3 regions of the Streptomyces sp. NPDC002018 genome follow, and region 1 is predicted to be linked to each of the others. Evidence: riboswitches for the same ligand, from Rfam matches in the RefSeq annotation. Region 1 holds a riboswitch; each other region holds the start of a gene.

Evidence for each region. Region 1 has a riboswitch for cyclic di-AMP ahead of ACFYYH_RS23705 (transglycosylase SLT domain-containing protein). Riboswitches for the same ligand answer to the same signal wherever they lie in the genome.
Region 2: another riboswitch for cyclic di-AMP. It lies ahead of ACFYYH_RS28890 (M23 family metallopeptidase); the one in region 1 lies ahead of ACFYYH_RS23705 (transglycosylase SLT domain-containing protein).
Region 3: another riboswitch for cyclic di-AMP. It lies ahead of ACFYYH_RS15960 (C40 family peptidase); the one in region 1 lies ahead of ACFYYH_RS23705 (transglycosylase SLT domain-containing protein).

The regions. Positions count from the first base shown of each region.
Region 1 is NZ_JBIASO010000014.1:182,363-190,095, forward strand. Features, by position in the region: gene ACFYYH_RS23690 (HAD family hydrolase) at 1-658, opposite strand, end outside; gene ACFYYH_RS23695 (ScbA/BarX family gamma-butyrolactone biosynthesis protein) at 884-1,801, opposite strand; gene ACFYYH_RS23700 (ScbR family autoregulator-binding transcription factor) at 1,943-2,617, shown strand; gene ACFYYH_RS23705 (transglycosylase SLT domain-containing protein) at 2,818-3,591, opposite strand; cyclic di-AMP (ydaO/yuaA leader) riboswitch at 3,596-3,746, opposite strand; gene ACFYYH_RS23710 (TetR/AcrR family transcriptional regulator C-terminal domain-containing protein) at 4,567-5,205, opposite strand; gene ACFYYH_RS23715 (FAD-dependent monooxygenase) at 5,256-6,749, shown strand; gene ACFYYH_RS23720 (aldo/keto reductase) at 6,862-7,733, opposite strand, start outside.
Region 2 is NZ_JBIASO010000022.1:30,309-38,041, forward strand. Features, by position in the region: gene ACFYYH_RS28875 (GNAT family N-acetyltransferase) at 1-191, opposite strand, end outside; gene ACFYYH_RS28880 (HPr family phosphocarrier protein) at 308-589, shown strand; gene ACFYYH_RS28885 (GntR family transcriptional regulator) at 753-1,442, opposite strand; gene ACFYYH_RS28890 (M23 family metallopeptidase) at 1,575-2,336, opposite strand; cyclic di-AMP (ydaO/yuaA leader) riboswitch at 2,350-2,520, opposite strand; gene ACFYYH_RS28895 (M16 family metallopeptidase) at 2,835-4,217, opposite strand; gene ACFYYH_RS28900 (M16 family metallopeptidase) at 4,235-5,608, opposite strand; gene ACFYYH_RS28905 (DNA topoisomerase (ATP-hydrolyzing) subunit A) at 5,870-7,733, shown strand, end outside.
Region 3 is NZ_JBIASO010000008.1:247,569-255,301, reverse strand. Features, by position in the region: gene ACFYYH_RS15990 (adenosylmethionine--8-amino-7-oxononanoate transaminase) at 1-965, opposite strand, end outside; gene bioB (biotin synthase BioB) at 958-2,145, opposite strand; gene ACFYYH_RS15980 (8-amino-7-oxononanoate synthase) at 2,289-3,446, shown strand; gene ACFYYH_RS15975 (DUF397 domain-containing protein) at 3,522-3,716, opposite strand; gene ACFYYH_RS15970 (helix-turn-helix domain-containing protein) at 3,818-4,672, opposite strand; gene ACFYYH_RS15965 (ATP-binding protein) at 4,935-5,366, shown strand; gene ACFYYH_RS15960 (C40 family peptidase) at 5,805-6,278, opposite strand; cyclic di-AMP (ydaO/yuaA leader) riboswitch at 6,281-6,471, opposite strand; gene ACFYYH_RS15955 (hypothetical protein) at 6,788-7,096, opposite strand; gene ACFYYH_RS15950 (ATP-dependent Clp protease proteolytic subunit) at 7,104-7,733, opposite strand, start outside.

The DNA.
Region 1 (7,733 bases):
TCCAGCCGCGCACCTCCGGCTCGTCCAGCGTGCGGACCCAGATGTCCACCTGCGCCAGGATCTCCTCACCGGGCCAGGGACCGACGCCCATGACCCGCATGCCGGCCGCGGCGGCGGACCGGATCCCGCAGGAGGAGTCCTCCACCGCCAGGGTGTCGACGGGCTCGGCGCCGCAGAGCCGCGCGGCGGCGAGATAGACGTCCGGGAGCGGCTTGGGTCTGATCCCGCCCTCGGGTACGACGATGTGGTCGAAGTGGCTGAGCAGACCCGCCGTGCCGAGGCAGGACTCGACGACTTCTCTCGGGCAGTTGCTGGCGACGGCGAGAGGAGCGAGGCTCACGCACTCCTCGACCAGCCGGACGGCGCCGGGCATGGTCATCGGGTTGCCGGCCACGAGTCTGCGGAAGTGCCCGAGCAGCAGGACGGTCAGCTCCTCGGCGAGTTCGGGCCGGCCCGCCTCCTCGGCCATGAGGCGCCCGCAATCGGTGTAGTGCAGCCCCTTGGCACGCCCGGCGAAGCCCGGCATGGGCGCGAATCCGTACTCGCGCAGCGCCAGAATTCGGGCGTCCTGCCAGTGGCATTCGGTGTCCATCAGGGTCCCGTCGCAGTCGAAGACGATGGCCGCGGGAGTCCAGGAAAGGATGCGGTGAGCTGTCATCCGATTGTTCCGTTCAGAAGAGCCCGATATACGGCGGCGCTGACCGCCGCGACAGTGCGAAACACCGCGGGCACGTTGGTCACCCGCTGTCGGGCGGGCGCGATCCGGGCAGTCGCGGCCTTATGGAGAAGGCCGGTTGAGGCGACCACCCAAGAACATAACGATCGCTACGCTAGAGAGGGAAACTCTAGGTAGTCAAGTGATTTCGCAGAGTATTTACAGCTTTTACCTGTAGCGGAGGACGCCAAAAGCCCTCTGTTCCCCGTCCTGGAGAAAACGGAACACACAGAGGTTGTGATACGGCACGCAGATAATTCGAGCTGACGGACTGTATTCGACAAAGCGTGCTGCTGTGAACCGTCCGCCGGTGGGACGCAGCAAAGCGCCCCGGCTTTCGACGGCAGCGGCCTGGCGCGCGGCTTCCAGAAGAATGATGCCGGGAACATGGTCCGTCGCGTGGTCGAAGAAGAACGGATGTCTCGGATCGGCCGGGTCGACCAGGAGGGTGCCGCCGTCGAGCCCCAGGACGACATCGTGCGCGCCCGTCACCCCCAGCCCGCGGCTGTCGGGGCGGATCCGGCCGAGGGCGCCCGCCGGTGCGGCGGCCCGCGCGCGGCCCGTCCGCAGCGCCCCGTACCGTTCGCCGTCCATCACGCGCGCACCTCCCCCGGCCTGCGCGAACACCGCGCCGTGGGCGGTGAAGGAGACATCGAGCCGCACTCCGGTGAGCGTGCCGTCCTCGGCGGCGCGGCGCACCTCGCTCACACGGACCCGGCAGATCACACCGGTGGCCCCGGAGACCGCCCGGGGTTCCGCCGACGGGTCGATCTCGAAGAACAGATCGGTGATGAGCAGATGCGCGGTGGGCGCGACCTCGAAATAGCGGAGCGGGATATAGATCCCGAGCTGGCGCAGTGTCTCGACGATCATCAGCGGACTGTGCAGATCGGCGCCGTCGCGCGGAAAGGTCGGATGGGACCGGGACCAGGACGCCGCGGCGTCGAACCCGCCGTCCGGGCTCCGCCGCACGTCGGTGAGCAGCACCTCGGCCACGGAGTCCCGGTGCACCATCTCGCGGGCGACGGTGCGTGACCAGGACAGCGGCCGGACATCGCGCACGACGTCACCAACCGTTGTATTCATGCGACAAGAACACCGCAATTTTCGTGGCCGCGCACCCCAGCCGGGAGGGTCCGAGCGGGGCGCGCCAAGCCCGCCACGCCCGGCGGTAAAAGCCGCTACATTGCCTGCTGTCATTTAACGGAACGGCAATCCGGGGTACTTGTGCAGGTTCGGGTGGAGCAGGTTCGGGCGAAAACAACGCGGAGGTTTCTTCTGGAAGTGGCGGCACAGTTGTTCGACGAGCGAGGCTACGCCGGAACCAGTATCAGCGATATCAGCACGCAGTCCGGCCGTACCAGCGGGGCCATCTACTTCCACTACGCCAGCAAGGAGAATCTCGCGCGGGCCATTGTCGAGGAGCATTTCGCGACCTGGCCGAATCTGATCGACCGGCACAGCTCGTCCGAACTCCCGGCGCTGGAGCGACTGGTCGCGCTGAGTTTCGAGGTGGCGAGGGCTTTCCGGGACGATGTCGTCATCCGCGCGGGCGCCCGGCTCTGGGCGGAGCGCAAGGCCATCAACGCCACATTGCCGAGGCCTTTCGTGGGGTGGCTGGAGACGGTCACCGGGCTGCTCGAAGAGGCCCGCCAGGAGGGGCAACTCACGCGTGACGTCACCCCGCAGGTGGCCGCGCACGGACTCGTGTGCGCGTTCTTCGGACTGCACACCGTCTCCGACGCCCTGGAGGGACGCCGACAGATCGAGGAGGCGCTGCACGATCTGTGGCTGCTGCTGCTGAACGCCCTTCAGACCGACCCGGATCCTGCGGCCCTGCTCGCGCGGGTACGTGACCGTCCCCGCACGGCGGTGCCCGCCGGCGGAGCGGCCCGCGCGTGAGGCGCGGCGCCGGGGAGCCGGGGGGCCGGCGGCGGCGCGCGCCGGGGAGAACGGCGGCCGGACCCGGCCGGGACGGGTCGGTGTCCCGGCCGGGTCCGGCCGTGTGGGGGTGTGACGGTACGTCGGGGGAGGCCGCCGGCGAGGGCACGGGCGCGCCCCCGTCGGTGGGGCGTGCGCGCGGACCCTCGCCGACGGGCCTGTCAGTAGGGGCCGTTCACATTGTCGATCGAGCCGTACCGGTCGGCCGCGTAGTTGCACGCGGCGGTGATGTTGGCGACCGGGTCGAAGCTGTCCGTCGACGTACCGGGCACGTGGTAGGCCTGGAACGTGGGGTCGATGACCTGGAGCAGGCCCTTGGACGGGGTTCCGGCCGCCGCGTTGGAGTCCCAGTTGTTGATGGCCGCCGGGTTGCCCGAGGACTCCCGCATGATGTTCCGGTAGATGCCGTCGTAGCTGCCCGGAATGCCCTGCGCGGCCATGATGTCCAGCGACTCCTTGATCCAGCCGTCGAGGTCGTCGGTGTACGTCTTGGCGTCCGCCTGGGTGACGGTGCCGCTCGTGTCGGCCGACGCGTTCTCGGCGGTCGCCGGCGCGGTTCCCTGCTCGGCCGGCGCGGTGGCCGGGGTCTGCGGCGCGGCCGGCTCGGCCTGCGCGGCCCCCTCGGACGGCGCGCCGAGGGTCAGTTCGAGGCCGGGGCGGATCAGCGCCGGGTTGCCGCCGATGGCCTCCCGGTTGTCCTCGTACAGCTTCTTCCAGCCGCCGCTGACGGAGTGTGCGGCCGCGATCTTCGAGAGAGAGTCCCCCGCGACCACGGAGTAGGTGGCCGGGCTGTCCTTCTGCGCCGACGGCGCGGCCTCGGCGGCGGTCGCGGCGATGAACGGAAGGGCGAGTACGGCGCCGCCCGTGCCGACGGCGGCGAGACCTCGGGCGAACGGGCTGGTTCTGGGACGGCGGTGCTTGGCCTGTGCGGGCATGACGCATTCCTCTCCGTCGCCTGCGAGGTGAGCTGTCGGGTTCGGGCTGGAGATGCCCGGCCGTGATATGCGCACGGCTTCACCCCAAGCCGGTCCGTATTCCGGACCGGCGCCTTACCTGGGTCCCCCGCTCCTGCCGTAGGTGAGTGGGTTGGGGTTTCCGGACGGCGGCAGGATTCGGCGGTCCGTCCGGAGTGACGTGAACGTAGGCGGAACGCCCGGAGAAAAACAAGCCCGGAATTCACACCGGCAATCCGGTGGACGGATCCGTACGGGAATCATCCGGCGGCGCGGAAGAGGCGGGGGAACTCAACTCTCGTTCCCTGGGAGCGAAGTGGGCGGGAAGGCGAGAACCGCAGCTCACCGCCGGTGTGACACACATCATGGCCCGCACAGGAATGGCCCGCGCCACAAGACCGCACAAACACTGACAAGCCATAGGAATGCGAGAGAAATGCACCATGGGGAGAACACGGACAAATAGCCAATATAGTTACTTTTCGAATGGGGGATATCCGCGCCCCGTCCACGCCGTATCCATGCGCCGTTCCGCTCCCGCGCCTCCCTCAATTCCATGGCGGCCCCTTTTATTCCGCACCGCTCCGCCCGCCGGTTCAGGACTCACCGTCCACCGCACATACGTCCTCATGGAATACGCCCCCAGGGCCGTCGGAGTGCGGGGAACGGACGGCGCCGGGCCCTTTCCCGATCGACGGCCGCATTCCTGGGAGTTGAGGTCATGGACACCCCCGGTAACTTTTCCGGTCGGCGGGGAGAAAGGCAGGGGAAAGGGGAAAGGCGGGGCATCAACTCGGTGTGCGGCGAAGGCCGTCGGGGGACGCGCGAGCGGACCGCGGCCTCCCGCGGGACGACAGGACCGCCGGTCCGCCCCTCCCGGACCGTCCCGCGATCCGCGCGACCGTCCAGCGCCGTTCGCGCGAGCCGGAGTTGGACTCCCGGGCAGGGCGCGACCACTCACTCCTTCCGGGCGTCTGGCCCGTGCGTGAGAATCGCGTCCAGGGCGAATTCGACCCGGCGGTCGTAGGCACTGTCGCCGAGATGTGCGAGCACCCGGTGCAGGGAGGGATGGGACGCGGCGGAGACGGCCGCGGCCAGGCGTTCGTCCATGGCCGGCTCGGCCGCCTGCTCCTCCTGGGTCAGACCGAGGAGGAAGTAGACGATCGTCCAGAGCGTCCAGGCGGCCTCCCGCTCCCCCCTCCCCCCGCTCAGCAGCGCGTCGACCAGCGTCTCCGCGTACCGGAGCGTGTGCGGTTCGGCCACGAAGGTGCCGACCACGAGCGCGGCTCCGTCCCGGTGGGCGAGCAGGGCGCGGCGGAAGCGACGGGCCAGCTCCCGTACCCGCTCGTTCGCGTCGTCGGGCAGACCGGTCAGCGGCACGGTCCCGACGATCGCGTCGGCCATCAGCTCCAGGAGCCGGGCCTTGCTCTTCACATGCCAGAGGACGGTGTTCATCCGTACGCCGAGCCGGTCGGCGACCGCCCGGGTGGACAGGGCGTCCAGCCCCTTCTCCTCCAGGACGTCCAGCGCCGCGGCGACGACGGCGCCGGGGTCCAGGCGCGGCTCGCGCCCCTCGCTCGCTTGCTTCTTGGTCACTGACCTAGTTTACTGCGTCCATGGCATTGGTCAGTGACCAAGGAGGAGATATGGAGCAGCAGGTCGTCGTCGCGGGAGCGGGCCCGGTCGGACTCTGGCTCGCCGCCGAGCTGAGGCGCGCCGGAGTGAGCGTCACCGTCGTCGAGGAGCGCGAGGAGCGCGACACGCGCTCCAAGGCCCTCACCGTTCACCCCCGTACGCTCGAAGTGCTCGCCTCGCGCGGTGTGCACGAGACGTTCCTCGGCGAGGGCGTGCCCATCCCCGGCGGCCACTTCGGGATGCTCGACGCCCGGCTCGACTTCCGGCGGCTGCGCACTCCGTTCCCGCATACGCTGGCGCTTCCGCAGGCCAGGACCGAGGAGCTGTTCGAGGGATACGCGAGGGAGCTCGGTGCCCGGATCCTGCGCGGGCACCGGGTCACCGGGCTCGACGAGGGACCGGACGCGGTGACCGTCGAGGTGACGGGCCCGGACGGCGCGTACACGCTGGAGGCCGCGTACGCCGTCGGCTGCGACGGCACCCGTTCCGTCGTACGGACCGCGGCCGGGATCGGTTTCCCCGGTACGCCGTCCACCGTCGTGGGCTGGCTCGGCGATGTCGTCCTGGACAGTCCGCCGGAGCACGGCTACGGCTCCTTCGGCCCGCACGGCGGCATGCTCGCCGTACGGCTGCCCGGCGGGCTGTACCGGCTGGTCGGGGTCACCCCGCGGGACGTCGTGGCCGAGTGGCCGGGCGACCTCACCCTCGACGAACTGCGGAGCAGGACCGTCGCGGTGGCCGGGCACGACTTCGGTATGCGCGCCCCGGCCTGGCTCTCACGCTTCGGGAACGCCACCCATCTCGCCGAGAGATACCGCCACGGCCGGACCCTGCTCGCGGGGGACGCGGCCCACCAGCACTTCCCGGCCGGCGGTGTGGGCATGAACGTGGGCATCCAGGACGCGCACAACCTGGGCTGGAAGCTGGCAGCCGTCCTGCGGGGCCGGGCACCCGACGCGCTGCTGGACACCTACCACTCCGAACGCCACCCCGTCGGAGACGCCCTCATCCGCACCAGCCGCGCCCAGGTCGCCCTGATGACGGCGTTCACCGCCGAGGGTCTCGACCTGCGGGCCCTGCTGAGCGAACTGGTCGTGGCCCTCCCGGAGTTCAACGACCATCTCGCCGCGCGCGTCAGCGGCCTCCATGTCGCCTACCCGCCGGCCACACCCACCGCCCATCCCCTCACCGGCACCCGGGCCCCCGACCTCGCCCTCGCCCTCGCCCTCGCGGGCTCCTCGCGCGGGGGCTCCTCCCCGGCCGGGCTGTTCTCGCTGCTGCGCGCGGACAGCATGCTCCTGCTCGATCTCACCGACCGGCCCGGCACTCCCCCCGCCGGGCTCCCCCGCCCCGGCCTGAGGGTGCACACCGCTCCGCTCGTCGAGACCCCGGCCGACTGGAACGGCGTACGGGCCGCGCTGATCCGCCCCGACGGCCATATCGCCTGGGCGGGCTCCCGGCCGGACGACCCGGAACTGTTCCGCGCCCTCGCCGCCTGGGCCTGAGAACGTCCCCTCCGCCCGCCGTCCCGGACCGGGACCGCGTCCCGGCCCGGGTCTCATCCGGCCGTGTGTCATCCGGCATGTCTCATCCGGGCGTGTCTCATCCCGGCGTGTCTCATCCGGCCGTGTCGAGCACCTCGCGCTGTTCCGCGTCGAGTACCAGGTCCGCCGCCTCGATCGCCTCGTCGAGCTGGGCCACGCTGCTGACACCGACGATCGGGACGACCGAGGGCTCTCCGCCGGTGAGCCAGGCCAGAACAACCTGGTTCGGGGTCGCACCGGATTCCCGCGACACCTTCCGCAGGGCTTCCAGCCGCGCGGCCGTGCCCGGGTGGTCGTACGCCCTGGGCAGTTTCTTCTCGGGACGCGTATAGGCGCCGAACAGCAGGGTCGTATAGGCGAAGAGCGTCAGGTCGGGCTCGGACCGTACGTAGTCGAGCAGTTCCGGCGTGGTGTGGACATGGCCGCCCTCGGGAAGGGGCACGTCGAACCGGGGCTGAAGATACGAATAGCGCTGCTGGACAGCGGTGTAGGGAGTCCGGCCCGCGCCCGCGGCGACGGCCCGCGCCCGCTCGATACGCCAGGTCGCGTGGTTGCAGCAGCCCAGCACCCGGGCCTTGCCCTCCTGGACGAGGGCGTCGAGCGCGCCCACGGTCTCCTCCAGCGGCACATTCCGGTCCTCGACATGGCTCCAGTAGAGGTCCACACGGTCGGTGCCCAGCCGACGGAGGCTGCCTTCGAACGCCGTACGCACGGCCTCCGCCGACAGGCCCTCCGCGGATTCGAGCCCCGCCCCGGCCACGGTGGGCCGGGCACCGCCCTTGGTGGCCAGCACGATCTGGTCGCGGGTGCCGCGCGAGGCGAGCCAGCGGCCGACCGTGGTCTCGCTCTCGTCGCTGGTGCCACCGCCCCAGAACACATAGTTGTTGGCGGTGTCTATCAGGGTGCCGCCGGCCTCGACGAAGCGGTCGAGGATGGCGAACGAGG
Region 2 (7,733 bases), on a different contig from region 1:
TTCGCGGAGAGGCGCGGGTAGGGGGCGAAGAACCGGTAGTACTTCGACTCGTCGGACACCTGCTCGTAGAAGCTGACCAGCCGCTCCGCGTCGTCGGTGGTGATGGGCCTGATCCGGGCGGTGCCCCCGTCCCGCAGCACCACGTCCGCTTCCCAGTGACCGGGGTACGCATGGTCCGGCGGCGTCTCCATGGCCAAAGCCTACGGCGGCGGGGGCCCGCCGGGCCCGGGACGGGGGCACTCGGCGCACCATGAGAGCCTGGGCCGGACACCGTTTTTCAGACTTTTGAGACTTGAAGGGCAACACCATGGCTGAGCGCCGCGTCAATGTCGGCTGGGCCGAGGGGCTGCACGCCCGTCCCGCGTCCATCTTCGTCCGTGCCGCCACGGCCGCCGGCGTCCCCGTGACGATCGCGAAGGCCGGCGGCAGCCCCGTCAACGCCGCGTCGATGCTCGCCGTCCTCGGGCTGGGCGCGCGGGGCGGTGAGGAGGTCGTACTGGCCTCCGGCGCGGACGGCGCGGACGCCGCTCTGGACCGGCTGGCGAAGCTGGTCGCCGAGGGCCTGGACGAGCTGCCCGAGACGGTCTGAACGTACGGACGGCCCCACGGTCCGGCAGCCGCCGAACCGTCGGCCGCTATTCCGCACGACGAAGCCGCGGTGTGCTGAATTCAGCGCACCGCGGCTCGTTCTTTGCATGCGGGCAGCGAAGAATAGGTCGCTCTTTTTCATTTCTTTGTATACGGCGAGAATGTTAAGTGCGAGCACTCGCGGTGTTTACGGCATGTTGCGAAACCCTCACCTTTTCCCGGCCGCGCTCGGTACGGCGCAGCCGGTGCACAGCCGCCGTACGCTCCGCGTGCAGGGCGGTCAGGGACCGCGCGCGCTCCGCGTCGCCGCGCGCCACCGCGTCCACGATCGCGCCGTGCTCCGCCCAGGACTCCACGGGATGCGCGGGCTGGTCGACCACATACATCCAGGCGATCTTGTGCCGGAGCTGGGTGAGCGGGGCGGTGAGCGCCGGGCTCCCCGACGCCTGGGCGAGGGTCTCGTGGAACCAGGCGCCGAGCGAGCGCAGATCCTCGCCCTGGCCCCGCCTGGCCCGCTCCTGCCCCAGTCTGACCAGGCCACGGAGCACCTTGAGATGGGCCTCCGTACGGCGCTGGGCCGCGCGTGCCGCGCCGAGCGGCTCCAGGAGCTGCCGCACCTCCAGGAGATCGGCCGCCTCCTGGTCCGTGGGCTCGGCCACACACGCGCCGACATGGCGGCGGGTGGTCACGAAGCCCTCGGACTCCAGCGTGCGCAGGGCCTCTCGCACCGGGACCCGGGAGACGCCGTAGCGCCGGGCCAACTGCTCCTCGGTGAGCCGGCTGCCCCGTTCGAATACACCGGAGACAATGTCGTCGCGGATCGCCGTGCATACCGAGTGCGCGGGAATGCGCATGTCCGAACCTCCGACTTAATCCGCGCGAAACGCTGCCGATCGACGCCTGTTCCGTGACTCTATTGCAATCAACGCGGATTTCCGATGGGTGCCCGGAATCAATAGATATCTTTTGGCCAGCGGGGGCTTCGGTCAGACGTTCACACCGTGCGCGCGCAGATAGGCCACGGGGTCCATGTCGGAGCCGTACTCCGGGCCCGTCCTGGCCTCGAAGTGGAGATGCGGTCCGGTCGCGTTGCCGCTCGCGCCGGAGAGACCGATGCGCTGTCCCGGGACGACGGTCCGCCCGGCGGACACGGCGATCGAGGAGAGATGACCGTACTGGGTGTAGGTGCCGTCGTTCATCCTGAGCACGATGTTGTTGCCGTACGAGCCGCCCCAGCCGGCCTCGACGACGGTGCCCGCGCCGACGGCCACGACGGGGGTGCCGGAGGCGGCGTGGAAGTCGACACCCGAGTGGCTGCCTGAGGACCAGAGCGAGCCGCCGGTCCGGTAGCCGGTGGTCACGTACGAGCCGGCCACGGGGAGCCGGAAGGCGGCCAGGCGCCGGCGCTCGGCGGCGCGGGCCGCGCGCTGCTTCTCCGCGCGGATCTCCTTGGCGCGGGCCTCGGCCGCGCGGTGGGCCGTGGCCTTCGCCCTGGCCCGCGCGGCGGCGTGTCGCTGGGCCGCCGCCTGGGCGTCGATCGCGTCGGCGAGCGAGTCTCCGACGACCAGGGCCTGGGCCAGTCCTGGCCGGCCCGCGGCCCGGGTGTCCGGCCCGGCGGCATGCGCCGGGGCGGCCAGGGCGCCGAGGACACCGGTCGCGGTGAGCGTCGCGGCGCCGGCGGCGCTCATGCCCCTGCGGGTCCGGCGGCTGCGGGCACGGTGCTTCCCGGTGGCACGGGTGAACGCCATAGAGCGGTTGATCCTTTCCTTCCTTCTCGCCTACCGGGTCAGCTGACGGGTTCGGAGCAAGGAAGGTCTCCTACGGGCCCCTCCGCGCGGGTGTGCGCCGAGGCGTCCGATTCACCCCGGGGACTGCGTGTGGGTCCCCGGCTCCCCGGGCTCGCGCCTGACGGGGACTCGGCGATGACTGTCCGGTGCCGCGGTCGCGGCGGGGTACTGGCGAACAGCCGGACCGACGCTAAGCGGCTCGTCTTTCAATCACCAAATGGACAGGGCGTTTTGTAGCGCACACCACAGGGCAGACAGGCAACCTCCGCACTAAAGCGGACATATGAGGAAACCCCGGCGACCGTTGTCGCCGGGGTTTGTCTCACAGAAGGATTCTCTTTGCCGGGTTGTCGGGCGGCCGGGGTTGTCGGCTTATCCGGCTGCCTGGCTTACCGGACTACCGGACTACCGGACTACCGGGCGGATCAACCGGGTCACCGCGAGCGGCGGCCGGGAGCGTCAGCCGGAGACGACCGTCACGTCGCCGATTCCGAGCGCCGTGACCGGCTCCTTGATCTGCTCGGCGTCCCCGACGAGCACGGTGACGAGCCGGTCCACCGGGAAGGCGCTGACGGCCGCGGCCGTCGCCTCGACCGTGCCCGTCTCGGCCAGGCGTGCGTACAGCCGCGCCTGGAAGTCGTCCGGGAGATGCTGCTCGACCTGGTCGGCCAGCGTCGCCGCGACGGACGCGGCCGTCTCGTACTTCAGCGGCGCCACCCCCACCAGGTTCTGCACGGCCACATCGCGCTCGGCGTCCGTGAGGCCCTCGGCCGCGAGGGTGCGCAGCACCTTCCAGAGGTCGTCCAGCGCCGGGCCCGTGGACGCGGTGTCCACGGAGCCGCTGATGGCGAGCATCGCGGCCCCCGCCGGCCCGCCCGGCTCCGAGGGCGCGGAGGAGCGCAGCACCTGCCCGAAGGCGCGCACGCCGTAGGTGTAGCCCTTCTCCTCGCGCAGCACCCGGTCGAGCCGGGAGGTCAGCGTGCCGCCCAGGCAGTAGGTGCCGAGCACCTGCGCGGGCCAGACCCGGTCGTGCCGGTCGGGCCCGATCCGGCCGATCAGAAGCTGCGTCTGGACCGCCCCCGGCCGGTCCACGATGATCACGCGGCCGGTGTCGTCGGCGGTCACGGGCGGTACGGGGCGGGGCTCGGCGGTGTCGCCGGTCCAGGTGCCGAGGGTCTCCGCGAGCACCTCGTCCAGATCGACGCCGGTGAGATCGCCGACGACCACGGCGGTGGCCGTGGCGGGCCGCACATGCGCCTCGTAGAAGGCGCGGACGGCCGAGGCGTCGATACGCTCCACCGTCTCCTCGGTGCCCTGGCGCGGCCGGGACATCCGGGAGGAGGCGGGGAACAGCTCCTTGGAGAGCTGCTTGGCGGCGCGGCGGCCCGGGTTGGCGGTCTCGTGCGGGATCTCGTCGAGCCGGTTGCGCACCAGCCGCTCGACCTCGCTGTCCGCGAAGGCGGGGGCGCGCAGTGCCTCGGCGAGCAGGCCGAGCGCCTTGGGCAGCCGGGAGACCGGAACCTCCAGGGAGATCCGTACCCCCGGGTGGTCGGCGTGCGCGTCGAGGGTGGCTCCGCAGCGCTCCAGCTCGGCGGCGAAGTCCTCCGCGCTGTGCTTGTCGGTGCCCTCGGAGAACGCCCGCGCCATGATCGTGGCGACCCCGTCGAGGCCCTCGGGCTCGGCGTCCAGCGGGGCGTCGAGGTTGATCTCGACGGCCACCACCTGCTGTCCCGGGCGGTCGCAGCGCAGCACCGTCAGGCCGTTGTCCAGCGCACCGCGCCGGGGGGCGGGGAACGCCCAGGGCCTGGCCTCGCCGGCGGTCGGCTGCGGATGGAAGTCCATGGTCACGGCAGCGTCGCTCACTGGTCCGTCCCCTCGTGCTCGTCGGTCTCGTCGCCGGCCGTGTGCGCCGCGTCTGCGGCGTCCTCGGAGGCGAGCGGTTCGTACACCAGCACCGCCCGGTTGTCGGGGCGCAGCCGCGCGGCGGCGACGGCCCGCACCTCGTCGGCGGTGATGTCCAGCACGCGCGTGACGGCGGTCAGCGCGAGCTGCGGGTCACCGAAGAGCACGGCGAACCTGCACAGCTCGTCGGCGCGGCCGGCGACCGTGCCCAGCCGGTCCAGCCACTCGCGTTCGAGCTGGGCCTGGGCCCGCTCCATCTCCTCGGCGGTGGGGCCCTCGGCGGCGAGCCGGGCCAGCTCCTCGTCGACGGCGGCCTCGATCTGCGGGACCTCGACCCCGCCGGAGGTCTTCACATCGAGCCAGCCGAGGGAGGGGGCGCCCGCCAGGCGCAGCAGTCCGAAGCCGGCCGCGACCGCGGTCCTGTCCCGGCGCACCAGCCGGTTGTGCAGCCGGGAGGACTCGCCGCCGCCGAGGACGGTGAGCGCCAGATCGGCGGCGTCGCACTCGCGGGTGCCGTCGTGGGGCAGCCGGTAGGCGGCCATCAGCGCGCGCGCCGGGACCTCCTCGTGGACCTCCTGGCGCAGCTCCTCGCCGATGATGTCCGGCAGCGTGCCGTCGCGCGGCGGCTGCTTGCCGTCGTGGGACGGGATGGAGCCGAAGTACTTCTCGACCCAGGCGAGCGTCTGCTCGGGGTCGATGTCACCGACGACCGAGAGCACCGCGTTGTTCGGCGCGTAGTTCGTGCGGAAGAACGCGCGGGCGTCCTCCAGGGTCGCCGCGTCCAGGTCGGCCATCGAGCCGATCGGGGTGTGGTGGTACGGGTGCCCCTCGGGGTAGGCGAGCGCCGTCAGCCGCTCGAAGGCCGTACCGTACGGCACATTGTCGTACCGCTGGCGTCGCTCGTTCTTGACGACGTCCCGCTGGTTCTCCATGGACTCCTCGTCGAGCGCGGCGAGCAGCGAGCCCATCCGGTCGGCCTCCAGCCAGAGCGCCAGCTCCAGCTGGTGGGTGGGCATGGTCTCGAAATAGTTGGTGCGCTCGAAGCTGGTGGTGCCGTTCAGCGAACCGCCGGCGCCCTGCACCAGCTCGAAGTGGCCGTTCCCCTTCACCTGGGCCGACCCCTGGAACATCAGATGCTCGAAGAGGTGGGCGAGTCCCGTACGGCCCTTGACTTCATGGCGTGAGCCGACGTCGTACCAGAGGCAGACCGCGGCGACCGGGGTCAGGTGGTCCTCGGAGAGCACCACGCGCAGGCCGTTGGCCAGGCGGTGCTCAGTCGCTGTCAGGCCGCCGGAACCGGCCTGCGCTGTGGCCGTGTGACCCATGGGCATGTACGTCCCTTCGATCGCGATATGGAGAAGTCCTGCCACTGTATGCAAGCGTGCCGACACCTGGCGAAGTTCCCGTGCGGCACACCCGTGCGGGAAGCCCCGCCGAAGGCTCCGCCGGGCGTCCCGCGGAGGGCTCGCCGCGCCCCGTCGCCGGACCGTCAACGACGGGTCGAGGTCGGCGTTGTCAGCGGCTCGGTCCACAATGGTCGGCGTCAGCTAGAGAAGTTGCCGTACAGGACCTGTGAAGGAGCCGCAGCAGCGATGGCCCGCCGCAGCACGAAGACCCCGCCGCCGGAGGACTTCGAGGAGAAGATCCTCGACATCGACGTGGTCGATGAAATGCAGGGCTCCTTCCTCGAGTACGCGTACTCGGTGATCTACTCCCGGGCCCTGCCGGACGCCCGGGACGGCATGAAGCCGGTGCACCGCCGCATCGTCTACCAGATGAACGAGATGGGCCTGCGCCCCGACCGCGGGTATGTGAAGTGCGCGCGTGTCGTCGGCGAGGTGATGGGCAAGCTGCATCCGCACGGCGACGCGTCGATCTACGACGCGCTGGTCCGGATGGCACAGCCGTTCTCCATGCGGCTGCCGCTGGTCGACGGCCATGGCAACTTCGGTTCGCTCGGCAATGACGATCCGCCGGCCGCGATGCGTTACACCGAGTGCCGGATGGCCGACGCCACGTCACTGATGACGGAATCGATCGACGAGGACACCGTCGATTTCGAGCCGAATTACGACGGCCAGGAGCGAGAACCGGTCACGCTTCCCGCCGCGTACCCCAACCTCCTGGTCAATGGCGCCTCCGGGATCGCCGTCGGTATGGCGACGAACATGCCGCCGCACAATCTGGGCGAGGTCGTGGCGGCGGCCCGCCATCTGATCAAGCACCCGAGCGCCGACCTGGAGACGCTGATGCGTTTCGTCCCGGGTCCCGATCTGCCGACCGGTGGCCGGATCGTCGGACTGACGGGGATCAAGGACGCGTACGAGAACGGGCGGGGCACCTTCAAGATCCGGGCGACCGCGACGGTGGAGGACGTCACTCCGCGCCGCAAGGGCCTCGTCATCACGGAACTCCCCTTCACGGTCGGTCCCGAGAAGGTGATCGCGAAGATCAAGGACCTGGTCTCCGCCAAGAAGCTGCTGGGCATCGCGGATGTCAAGGACCTCACGGACCGCTCGCACGGGCTGCGACTGGTCATCGAGATCAAGAACGGCTTCGTGCCCGAGGCGGTGCTGGAGCAGCTCTACAAGCTGACGCCGATGGAGGAGTCCTTCGGTATCAACAATGTGGCGCTGGTCGACGGCCAGCCGCTGACGCTGGGGCTGAAGGAGCTGCTGGAGGTCTATCTGGACCACCGGTTCACGGTGGTGCGCCGCCGCAGCGAGTTCCGGCGCACCAAGCGGCGCGACCGGCTGCATCTCGTCGAGGGCCTGCTCGTCGCGCTGATCGACATCGACGAGGTCATCCGGCTGATCCGGTCCAGCGACAACTCGGCGCAGGCCAAGGAGCGGCTGATCGAGCACTTCTCGCTCAGCGACGTCCAGACGCAGTACATCCTGGACACCCCGCTGCGCCGGCTCACCCGCTTCGACCGGATCGAGCTGGAGAGTGAGCGCGACCGCCTCAACGGCGAGATCGACGAGCTGACCGGGATCCTGGACTCGGACACCGAGCTGCGCAAGCTGGTCTCCTCCGAACTGGCCGCGGTGGCGAAGAAGTTCGGCACCCCGCGGCGCACGGTGCTGCTGGAGTCGGCCGGTTCCTCGGTGGCGGCGGTGCCGCTGGAGGTGGCGGACGACCCATGCCGGGTGCTGTTCTCCTCGACCGGTCTGCTGGCCCGTACGGCCAACGGCGAGCCGCTGGAGGGCGGCGACGGCAGGCGCGTCAAGCACGATGTGATCCTCTCGGCCGTGCCCGCGACGGCGCGCGGCGATGTCGGCGCGGTGACCTCGGCCGGACGGCTGCTGCGGATCTCGGTGATCGATCTGCCGCAGCTCCCGGACACCGCCTCGGCGCCCAATCTGTCGGGCGGGGCCCCGGTCTCGGAGTTCCTCGCGCTGGAGGCGGACGAGGAGCTGGTCTGTCTGACCACGCTCGACGAGTCGTCCCCGGGCC
Region 3 (7,733 bases), on a different contig from region 1:
GAGGCCAGCGGATTGCCCATGAAGGTCGGTCCATGGGCCAGTACGGGGACCTCTCCGCGCGAGATGCCGTCGGCCACCCGCGAGGTGCACAGCGTCGCCGCCATGGAGAGATAGCCCCCGGTCAGCGCCTTGCCCAGACACATCACATCGGGGGAGACACCGGCCTGTTCGGCGGCGAAGAGCGTGCCCGTACGCCCGAATCCGGTCGCGATCTCGTCGAAGACGAGCAGGACGCCGTGTGTGTCGCACGCTTCCCGGAGCACCCGCAGATACTCGGGGGAGTGGAAGCGCATCCCGCCCGCTCCCTGTACCACCGGCTCGACGATGACCGCCGCCAGTTCCTTCGCGTGCCGGGCGATCAGTGTGCGCAGGCTCTCCGCGTATGTCTCCTCGTACGCGGCCGGCGGCGCCCCGGCGAAGATCTGCCGCGGCAGCACCCCCGACCACAGCTCGTGCATACCGCCGTCGGGGTCGCACACCGACATCGGTGTCCAGGTGTCCCCGTGGTAGCCGCCCCGCCAGGTGAGCAGCCGCCGCTTCTCCGGACGTCCCAGCGAGCGCCAGTACTGGAGGCACATCTTCGCGGCGACCTCGACCGCCACCGAGCCCGAGTCGGAGAGGAAGACATGGCGCAGCGGCTCGGGTGTGATCTCCACCAGCAGCGAGGCCAGCCGTACGGCGGGCTCGTGGGTGAGCCCGCCGAACATCACATGGCTCATCCGGTCGAGCTGACCACGCGCCGCCGCGTTCAGCTCCGGGTGGTTGTAGCCATGGACCGCCGACCACCAGGACGCCATGCCGTCGATCAACTCGCTCTGCCCCTCGACGGGTTGGGCGAGCCGGAGCCGGACCCCGGACGCGGACTCCACGACCAGCGGCTCCACACGGCCCGGCATCGGGCCGTACGGGTGCCAGACATGGGCCCGGTCCAGGGCCAGCAGGTCGGCCGGGGACAGCTCAGGCATTGGGCGCCAGATCCGTACCGGCGCCCCGACGGCGTACGGCGACCAGATCCGTACGCGCCGCGGGATCGCCCGCCGCGGGCGGGGCCTGCCCGGCGGCCGCCGCGGCCGTACGCTCCGGCACCGCCGTGCCGCAAGCGCCCGCCTCGGACTCGCCGCCGCACGGCCCGCAGCCGCCCGCCCGGTGCTCGGGAAGCGTCGTGGTGTCCGCGCCCTCCACCTCGAAGCCCGCGTCCGCGATCATCTCCAGGTCGGCCTTGCCCTCCTGGCCCTCACTGGTGAGGTAGTCACCGAGGAAGATCGAGTTGACGAGATGGAGCGCGAGCGGCTGCATCGAGCGCAGATGCACCTCACGCCCGCCCGCGAGCCTGACCTCCACGTCCGGGCAGACGAACCGGGTCATCGCCAGAATGCGCAGACAGCGCTGCGGGGTGAGGTTCCACTCCTTCGCCAGCGGGGTGCCCTCGAACGGGATCAGGAAGTTGACCGGGACCGAGTCCGGGTCGAGCGCGCGCAGCGAGAAGACCACATCCACCAGGTCCGCGTCGCTCTCCCCCATACCGGCGATCAGACCGGAACAGGCGGACAGCCCGGCGGCCTGCGCCTGCCGCACGGTGTCGACCCGGTCGGCGTAGGTGTGGGTGGTGGTGATGTCCCCGTACGTGCTCTCGGACGTGTTGAGGTTGTGGTTGTACGCGTCGGCGCCCGCCGCGCGCAGCCGCTCCGCCTGCCCGTTCGAGAGCAGCCCGAGACAGGCGCACACCTCGACGCCCTCGTTCTGCTCCTTGATCGCCTCGATCGTGCGGGACACCCGGTCGACATCACGGTCCGTCGGTCCGCGTCCGCTCGCCACCAGACAGACGCGCTTCGCCCCGCCCGCCACACCGGCCGCCGCGGCCTTCGACGCCTCTTCGGGCTTGAGCCAGGTGTACTTGAGGATCTCCGCCGTCGATCCGAGCCGCTGCGAGCAGTACGAGCAGTCCTCGGGGCACAGACCGGACTTCAGATTGACCAGATAGTTGAGTTTCACCCGCCGCCCGAACCACTGGCGGCGCACCTTCCCGGCCGCGGCCACCACGTCGAGCAGATCGTCGTCGGAGGTCGCCAGTACGGCGAGGGCTTCTTCGCGGGTCGGCGGCTCGCGCCGCAGGCCCTTCTCCACCAGCGTCTTCAGCAGGTCCATGATGCCGATCCTGGCCTATGCGAGCGTCGCGAAGCCAGGGAGGAACACGACAACACCACCGGAACGAAGTGTGTGCATGGCCACATCCTGACCCGGTCCGGCCACGGTTAAAGTCTGTGCGCACCCTACAAAAGGACCGCACCATGGCGCAGGATCCCTTCGACTGGACCGACGACGAGGCGCGCCGCCGTGAGAGGGCGGGCCTGGTCCGTACGCTCCGCCCGCGCCCCGCCGACTCCGCCCTGCTGGATCTGGCGAGCAACGACTATCTGGGGCTCGCCCGTCATCCCGCGGTGACCGGTGCGGCGGCGGACGCCGCCCGCCGCTGGGGTGCGGGGGCCACCGGCTCCCGGCTGGTCACCGGCAGCACGGAGCTGCACACCGAACTGGAGCGTGAACTCGCCGCGTTCTGCGGTTTCGAGGCCGCGCTCGTCCTCTCCTCCGGCTACGCGGCCAATCTCGCCGCCCTCACCGCGCTGACGGCCCGTGACTCCCTGCTGGTCTCCGACGCGGGCAACCACGCCTCCATCGTGGACGGCTGCCGGCTCTCGCGCGCCGAGACCGTGGTCGTACCGCACGCGGAGCCCGGCGCCGTACGCAAGACACTCGAAGCGCACCCGGGGCGGCGGGCGCTGGTGGTGAGCGACGCGGTGTTCTCGGTGGACGGCGACGCCGCGCCGCTGGCGGAACTGGCCGGAATCTGCCGTACCGGGGGAGCCGCCCTCCTGGTCGACGACGCGCACGGTCTGGGTGTGCTCGGCGAGGGAGGGCGGGGCACGGCACACGCCGAGGGGATCGCGGGGACGGCCGGTGTGGTCGCCACCCTGACCCTCTCCAAGTCCCTGGGCAGCCAGGGCGGTGCGGTGCTCGGCCCGGCCCGGGTCGTCGAGCATCTCGTCAACGCCGCGCGGACGTTCATCTTCGACACGGGGCTGGCACCGGCGGCGGTGGGCGGCGCGCTGGCGAGTCTGCGGCTGCTGCGCGGGGAGCCCGGCAGGGCGGACCGCGCGCGCGAGGTCGCCCGTACGCTGCACCGGCGGCTGACCGGCGCGGGCCTGACCGTCGCGCCACCGGACGCCGCCGTCGTCTCCGTACAGGCGCCGTCACCGGAGGCGGCCGTGCGCTGGGCGGCCGACTGCCGGACCGGGGGGCTGGCCGTGGGCTGTTTCCGCCCGCCGTCGGTGCCCGACGGCATCTCCCGGATCAGGCTCACCGCGCGTGCCGATCTGACGGACGATCAGATCGGCGCGGCGGTACGGACGATCACCGCGGCCGCGCCCGTGGGCGCGACCGCGGCCTGAGTGTCCGCCCGGCCGGAGGGAACCGGCCGGAAGGACACGGCTGAGCGGGCGGAACGAACCGAGCGGGTGCCACGGTCAGTCGGTGAATGTCTCCTCCCGCAGAGAGGCGACGAAGGACGTCCACGCGGCCGCGGAGAACGAGAGATGAGGCCGTGTCACGTTCTTGGAGTCCCGTACGGCGAGTACATCCGCGCCGGTGCGCGCGGACTCGACGCAGTTGTTCGCCCCCGTGCTGTGGCTGCTGCGCCGCCAGACGGCGGCCGGGGCCACGGCTGTTACCGGGGAAGTCGTCGGAGGAGAGTGGTGTGTGTGGGGGATGGAGGATGGAGTCTGGACAGGGGGCTGTGCGAGGTAAGCGGACATGATGCTCCCTACGCGCCGTCGCCGATCCCGGCGATGAGATCCAATGATTCCTGGGGCGGGAGGGCATGCGCCTGCATCGTGCGGAACGCGGCGCCGTACGCCTCGAGGTCTTCTTTCCGCTCCAGATAGAGGCTATTCGTCAAATGGTCGAGAACGACCAAATCCAGATCAGTAATGTGCGGGAAGGAGAAGACAACGAAAGGACCTGTGAGCCCGACATAGCCGCCCGCGGTGAACGGAAGTACCTGGAGACAGACCTGCGGAAGCCGGGCCACCTCGGACAGACGCCGTAATTGGCCCCGCATCACCCCGGGTCCGCCCACCTCGCGCCGCAGCACGGCCTCGTCCAGCACCGCGTGCAGTTCGAGCGGGGTCGCGGAGTGCAGCACCTCCTGGCGGGCGAGCCGCACCTCGACCAGGGAGTCGACCGTCGTGGCGGGCAGACCGACCAGCGCCGCCCTGGTCACCGCCCGCGCGTAGTCGGGTGTCTGGAGCAGCCCCGGCACCACCGAGGTCTCCAGCGTACGGGCCGTGGAGGCCTGTGACTCCAGGCTGATGAAGTCCCGGTACCGGGGCGGGATCACCCCGCCGTACGCCTTCCACCACCCCGGCCCGCCGTCCGTGATGCCCGCCAGGGCGCCGAGCAGGGTGCGCAGTTGCGGATCGGTGATCCCCAGGGCGTCGAGTAGCGCCACCAGGTCCTCGTCCTTCACCCCGCTGACACCCGTCTCGATCCGGCTCACCTTCGACTGGTGCCAGCCGAGCAGCCGCGCGGTCTCCCCGCTCGTCAGTCCCGCCCGCTGGCGCAGCCTGCGCAATTCCTCCCCGAGCCTGCGTCGGCGTACCGCCGGAATATGCCGCATGATAAATCCCTTCCCCGGCCCTCTCCGGTAAGCGTCTCGTACGCGCCCAGTGCGCCGCGGCGGAGAAGTTATCTTTTCGCCGCCCAAATACGGTCTCGCGTAGCAGAGTTCACCACTTCGAGCGACAGATATATGCAGATCTCGGTGGATGGCCCGTGTGAACGGCAGGATGAGTGGCACGCTGAGCACAGTCCGAGGCCGTCCACGCAGGCATCCGCACTGCGCCGGAGTCAGGTCCGGGCGGGAAAGGGACGGCGTCGCCATGGCAGACCATCAGGAAGCATCCATCACGCTGCCGAGCGATCCCGCGTCGGTACCGGCGGCGAGAAGATATGTCGCCGACCTGCTGAGGGAGTGGGGCCTGCCGGGGGACGCCGAGACGGCCGACACGGTCCGGCTGATCGTCTCCGAACTCGCCACCAACGCGGTGCAGCACACCTTCGGCCAGTCGCCCACGTTCACCGTCGAGATCGCGCTCGACCGGGACGAACAGCTCCGTGTCGGTGTCACCGACAGCCACCCGAGCTGGCCGCAGCGGCTGCCGGTGGCGGCGCAGCAGGACAACGGCCGGGGCATGGTGATCGTCCGCTGGCTGGCCCTGGAGGGCGGCGGGGCCGTGTCCGTCACGCCGACCGCGGAGGGCGGCAAGACGGTCTGGATCGCACTGCCCTGGACGGTCCCCGTCCAGAGCTGACCCGACCGCGCCCGGCCGCGCCCGACCGCGCCCGGCCGGGGACGGGCCGGGCGCGGCCGAACGGTGTGCCGTGTCCCGCCCCGCGAGGGACGGGACACGGGGTGTTCCGTTGCGGCCTGGGACGGGCCGCGTGAGTCCCGGGCGCCGGCCGGCGGCGCCCAAGGGGCGTTCCGTCCCCTGCCGGTGGGGGACGGAACGGTCGTGTTCCGCTGCGGCCCACCGCGGGCCGCGTGTGTTCCGTGTGCCGGTGTGCACCGGCGGCGTGTGTTCCGTCCGGTCCCGTCGTCCGGGCCGGACCGTCCGGACCGTTCGGACCGTCCGGTGTATCCGGTGTATTCGGTGTGACGGTGTTCCGTGGGCCGGCCCGCGCGGGTCGGCCGTGCTGTGGGCCGTGCTGGACCGGCAGGGCGCGCACCGGCCGGTCCAGGCGTACCGCGCTCAGTTCACCCGGCCGTACAGGACATTCCGGGTCCAGATCCGTTCGAGCCTCACCAGGGCACCGGTCTTCGGCGAGTGCCAGATCTTCCCGCGGCCCGCGTAGATGCCGACGTGGTAGACGTAACTTCCGTAGTGGAAGAACACCAGGTCGCCCTTGCGCCGGTGGGAGGCCGAGACATGGCGGGTTCTGTTGTACTGCTGCTGAGCGGTGCGCGGGAGCTTCTTGCCCGCCTTCTTGAACGAGTAGAGCGTCAGGCCCGAGCAGTCGAAGCGATGGGGTCCGGTGGCCCCCCACTGGTACGGAGAGCCTTCCTTGGAGGCGGCCACGCGGAGCGCCTTGACGGCACGTGCGGCGGCATGGGCCTCGGTCGTCGCGCCGGGGGCCAGTATGGTGCCCCCGACCGTCGCGAGGGTGAGGACCGATACGGCACCGGCCCGGGAGAGCAGAGACGGGACATATGTCTGCGCATTCATGCGCAACCCTTCGTCAGCCGCCTGTGAAGGATGACCTGTCGGGTTCGGACAGGCGAAGATGCCCGGCCGCGTCAGCGGCTTCACCCCAAGGAACGGCCATACACGCGTACACGGCCGTCCCGTACTGCTCGGGTCCTCCACTCCTGCCGATCCACTTCTGTCGACCAGACATCCGGAACGGCGGCAGGACTCGGCGTCCGCCCGGACCGCCCCGCCGGGGGTGGCGGGGGCTTGTCGTCCCACGGATCTTGACTCGTTATCAGATGATTTCCGAGGCGAAACGAGGATATGTGAAGTTCGTCACGTCTGATCCGTACGGGTGGCGGAGCGGTGTGTCGGGCCGGGGGTCCGAGGCCTGATGAGGCCCGTACCTGCGCGGGAGTTGGGCCGCGCTTCCCGTGCCCGGCCACTTCGCGCAACTTGCGTCCCCCGGCGCGTCCAGAAGATCCATACCCCGAAAGGCCGAGCCGTTCCCGTACGGACGCGTCCATACGGGAACAGACACGGGCTCATGTCGTGTCTTCGGGCGGCATGGTGACGCGCCCGGCGCGTCGCTCCCCGTCAAGTACCCGCAGGGCGCGGGCGAGGGTCGTGGCGTGCAGTTCGGTCTCACCGCGCAGATGCATCGCCGTCAGCGCGTCCCGTAGTGCGACCGCTTGCGCGGGCAGCGCCTGGGCCGCGCGCAGTGCGCCGTAGGTGTCCGTGCCGCGCGCCGGGTTGATCCGCCCCAGCAGATCGAGGATCTGGAGAAAGCTGTCGACGAGATCGCCCTCGGCGCGGGTCAGCGCGGGCAGCGGAGGAAGCTCCGGTGGCAGCATCGGCGTGTCACCGCCCACCGGGGGAGCCGAAGGGGTGTGCCGCGCTGGGGGCCGGCCTGCCGAGGGACGTCTTGCGGTTCTGGACCACGTGGTCGACCAGACCGTACGCCTTCGCGTCGGCCGCGGCGAAGACCCTGGCCCGCTCGATGTCCCCGGCGATTCGCTCCTCGCTCCGGCCGGTGTGCCGTACGAGCAGGGACGCGAGCATGCTCCGCTGCCGCAGCAGTTCCTCCGCATGGATCATCAGATCGGACGGCTGGCCCCGGACGGGCTCCTCGATGGCGGGCTGCTCGATGACGACCCGGGCTCCGGGCAGCGCCATCCGCTTGCCCGGGGTGCCGGCCGCCAGCAGGACCGCCGCGGTCGAGGCGGCCTGGCCGAGGCAGGTCGTCTCCACGTCGCAGGTGACGAGTTGCATCGTGTCGTAGATCGCGGACATGGCGCTGAGGGAGCCGCCGGGCGAGTTGATGTAGAGGCAGATGTCCCGGTCGGGCGCCGCGTACTCGAGATGGAGGAACTGCGCGATCACATCATTGGCCGCGGTGTCGTCGACCGCGGTGCCGAGGAAGACGATCCGCTCCTCCAGCAGCTTGGAGTACGGATCGAGGGTGCGGGTCCCGCCGGCTGTCCGCTCGGT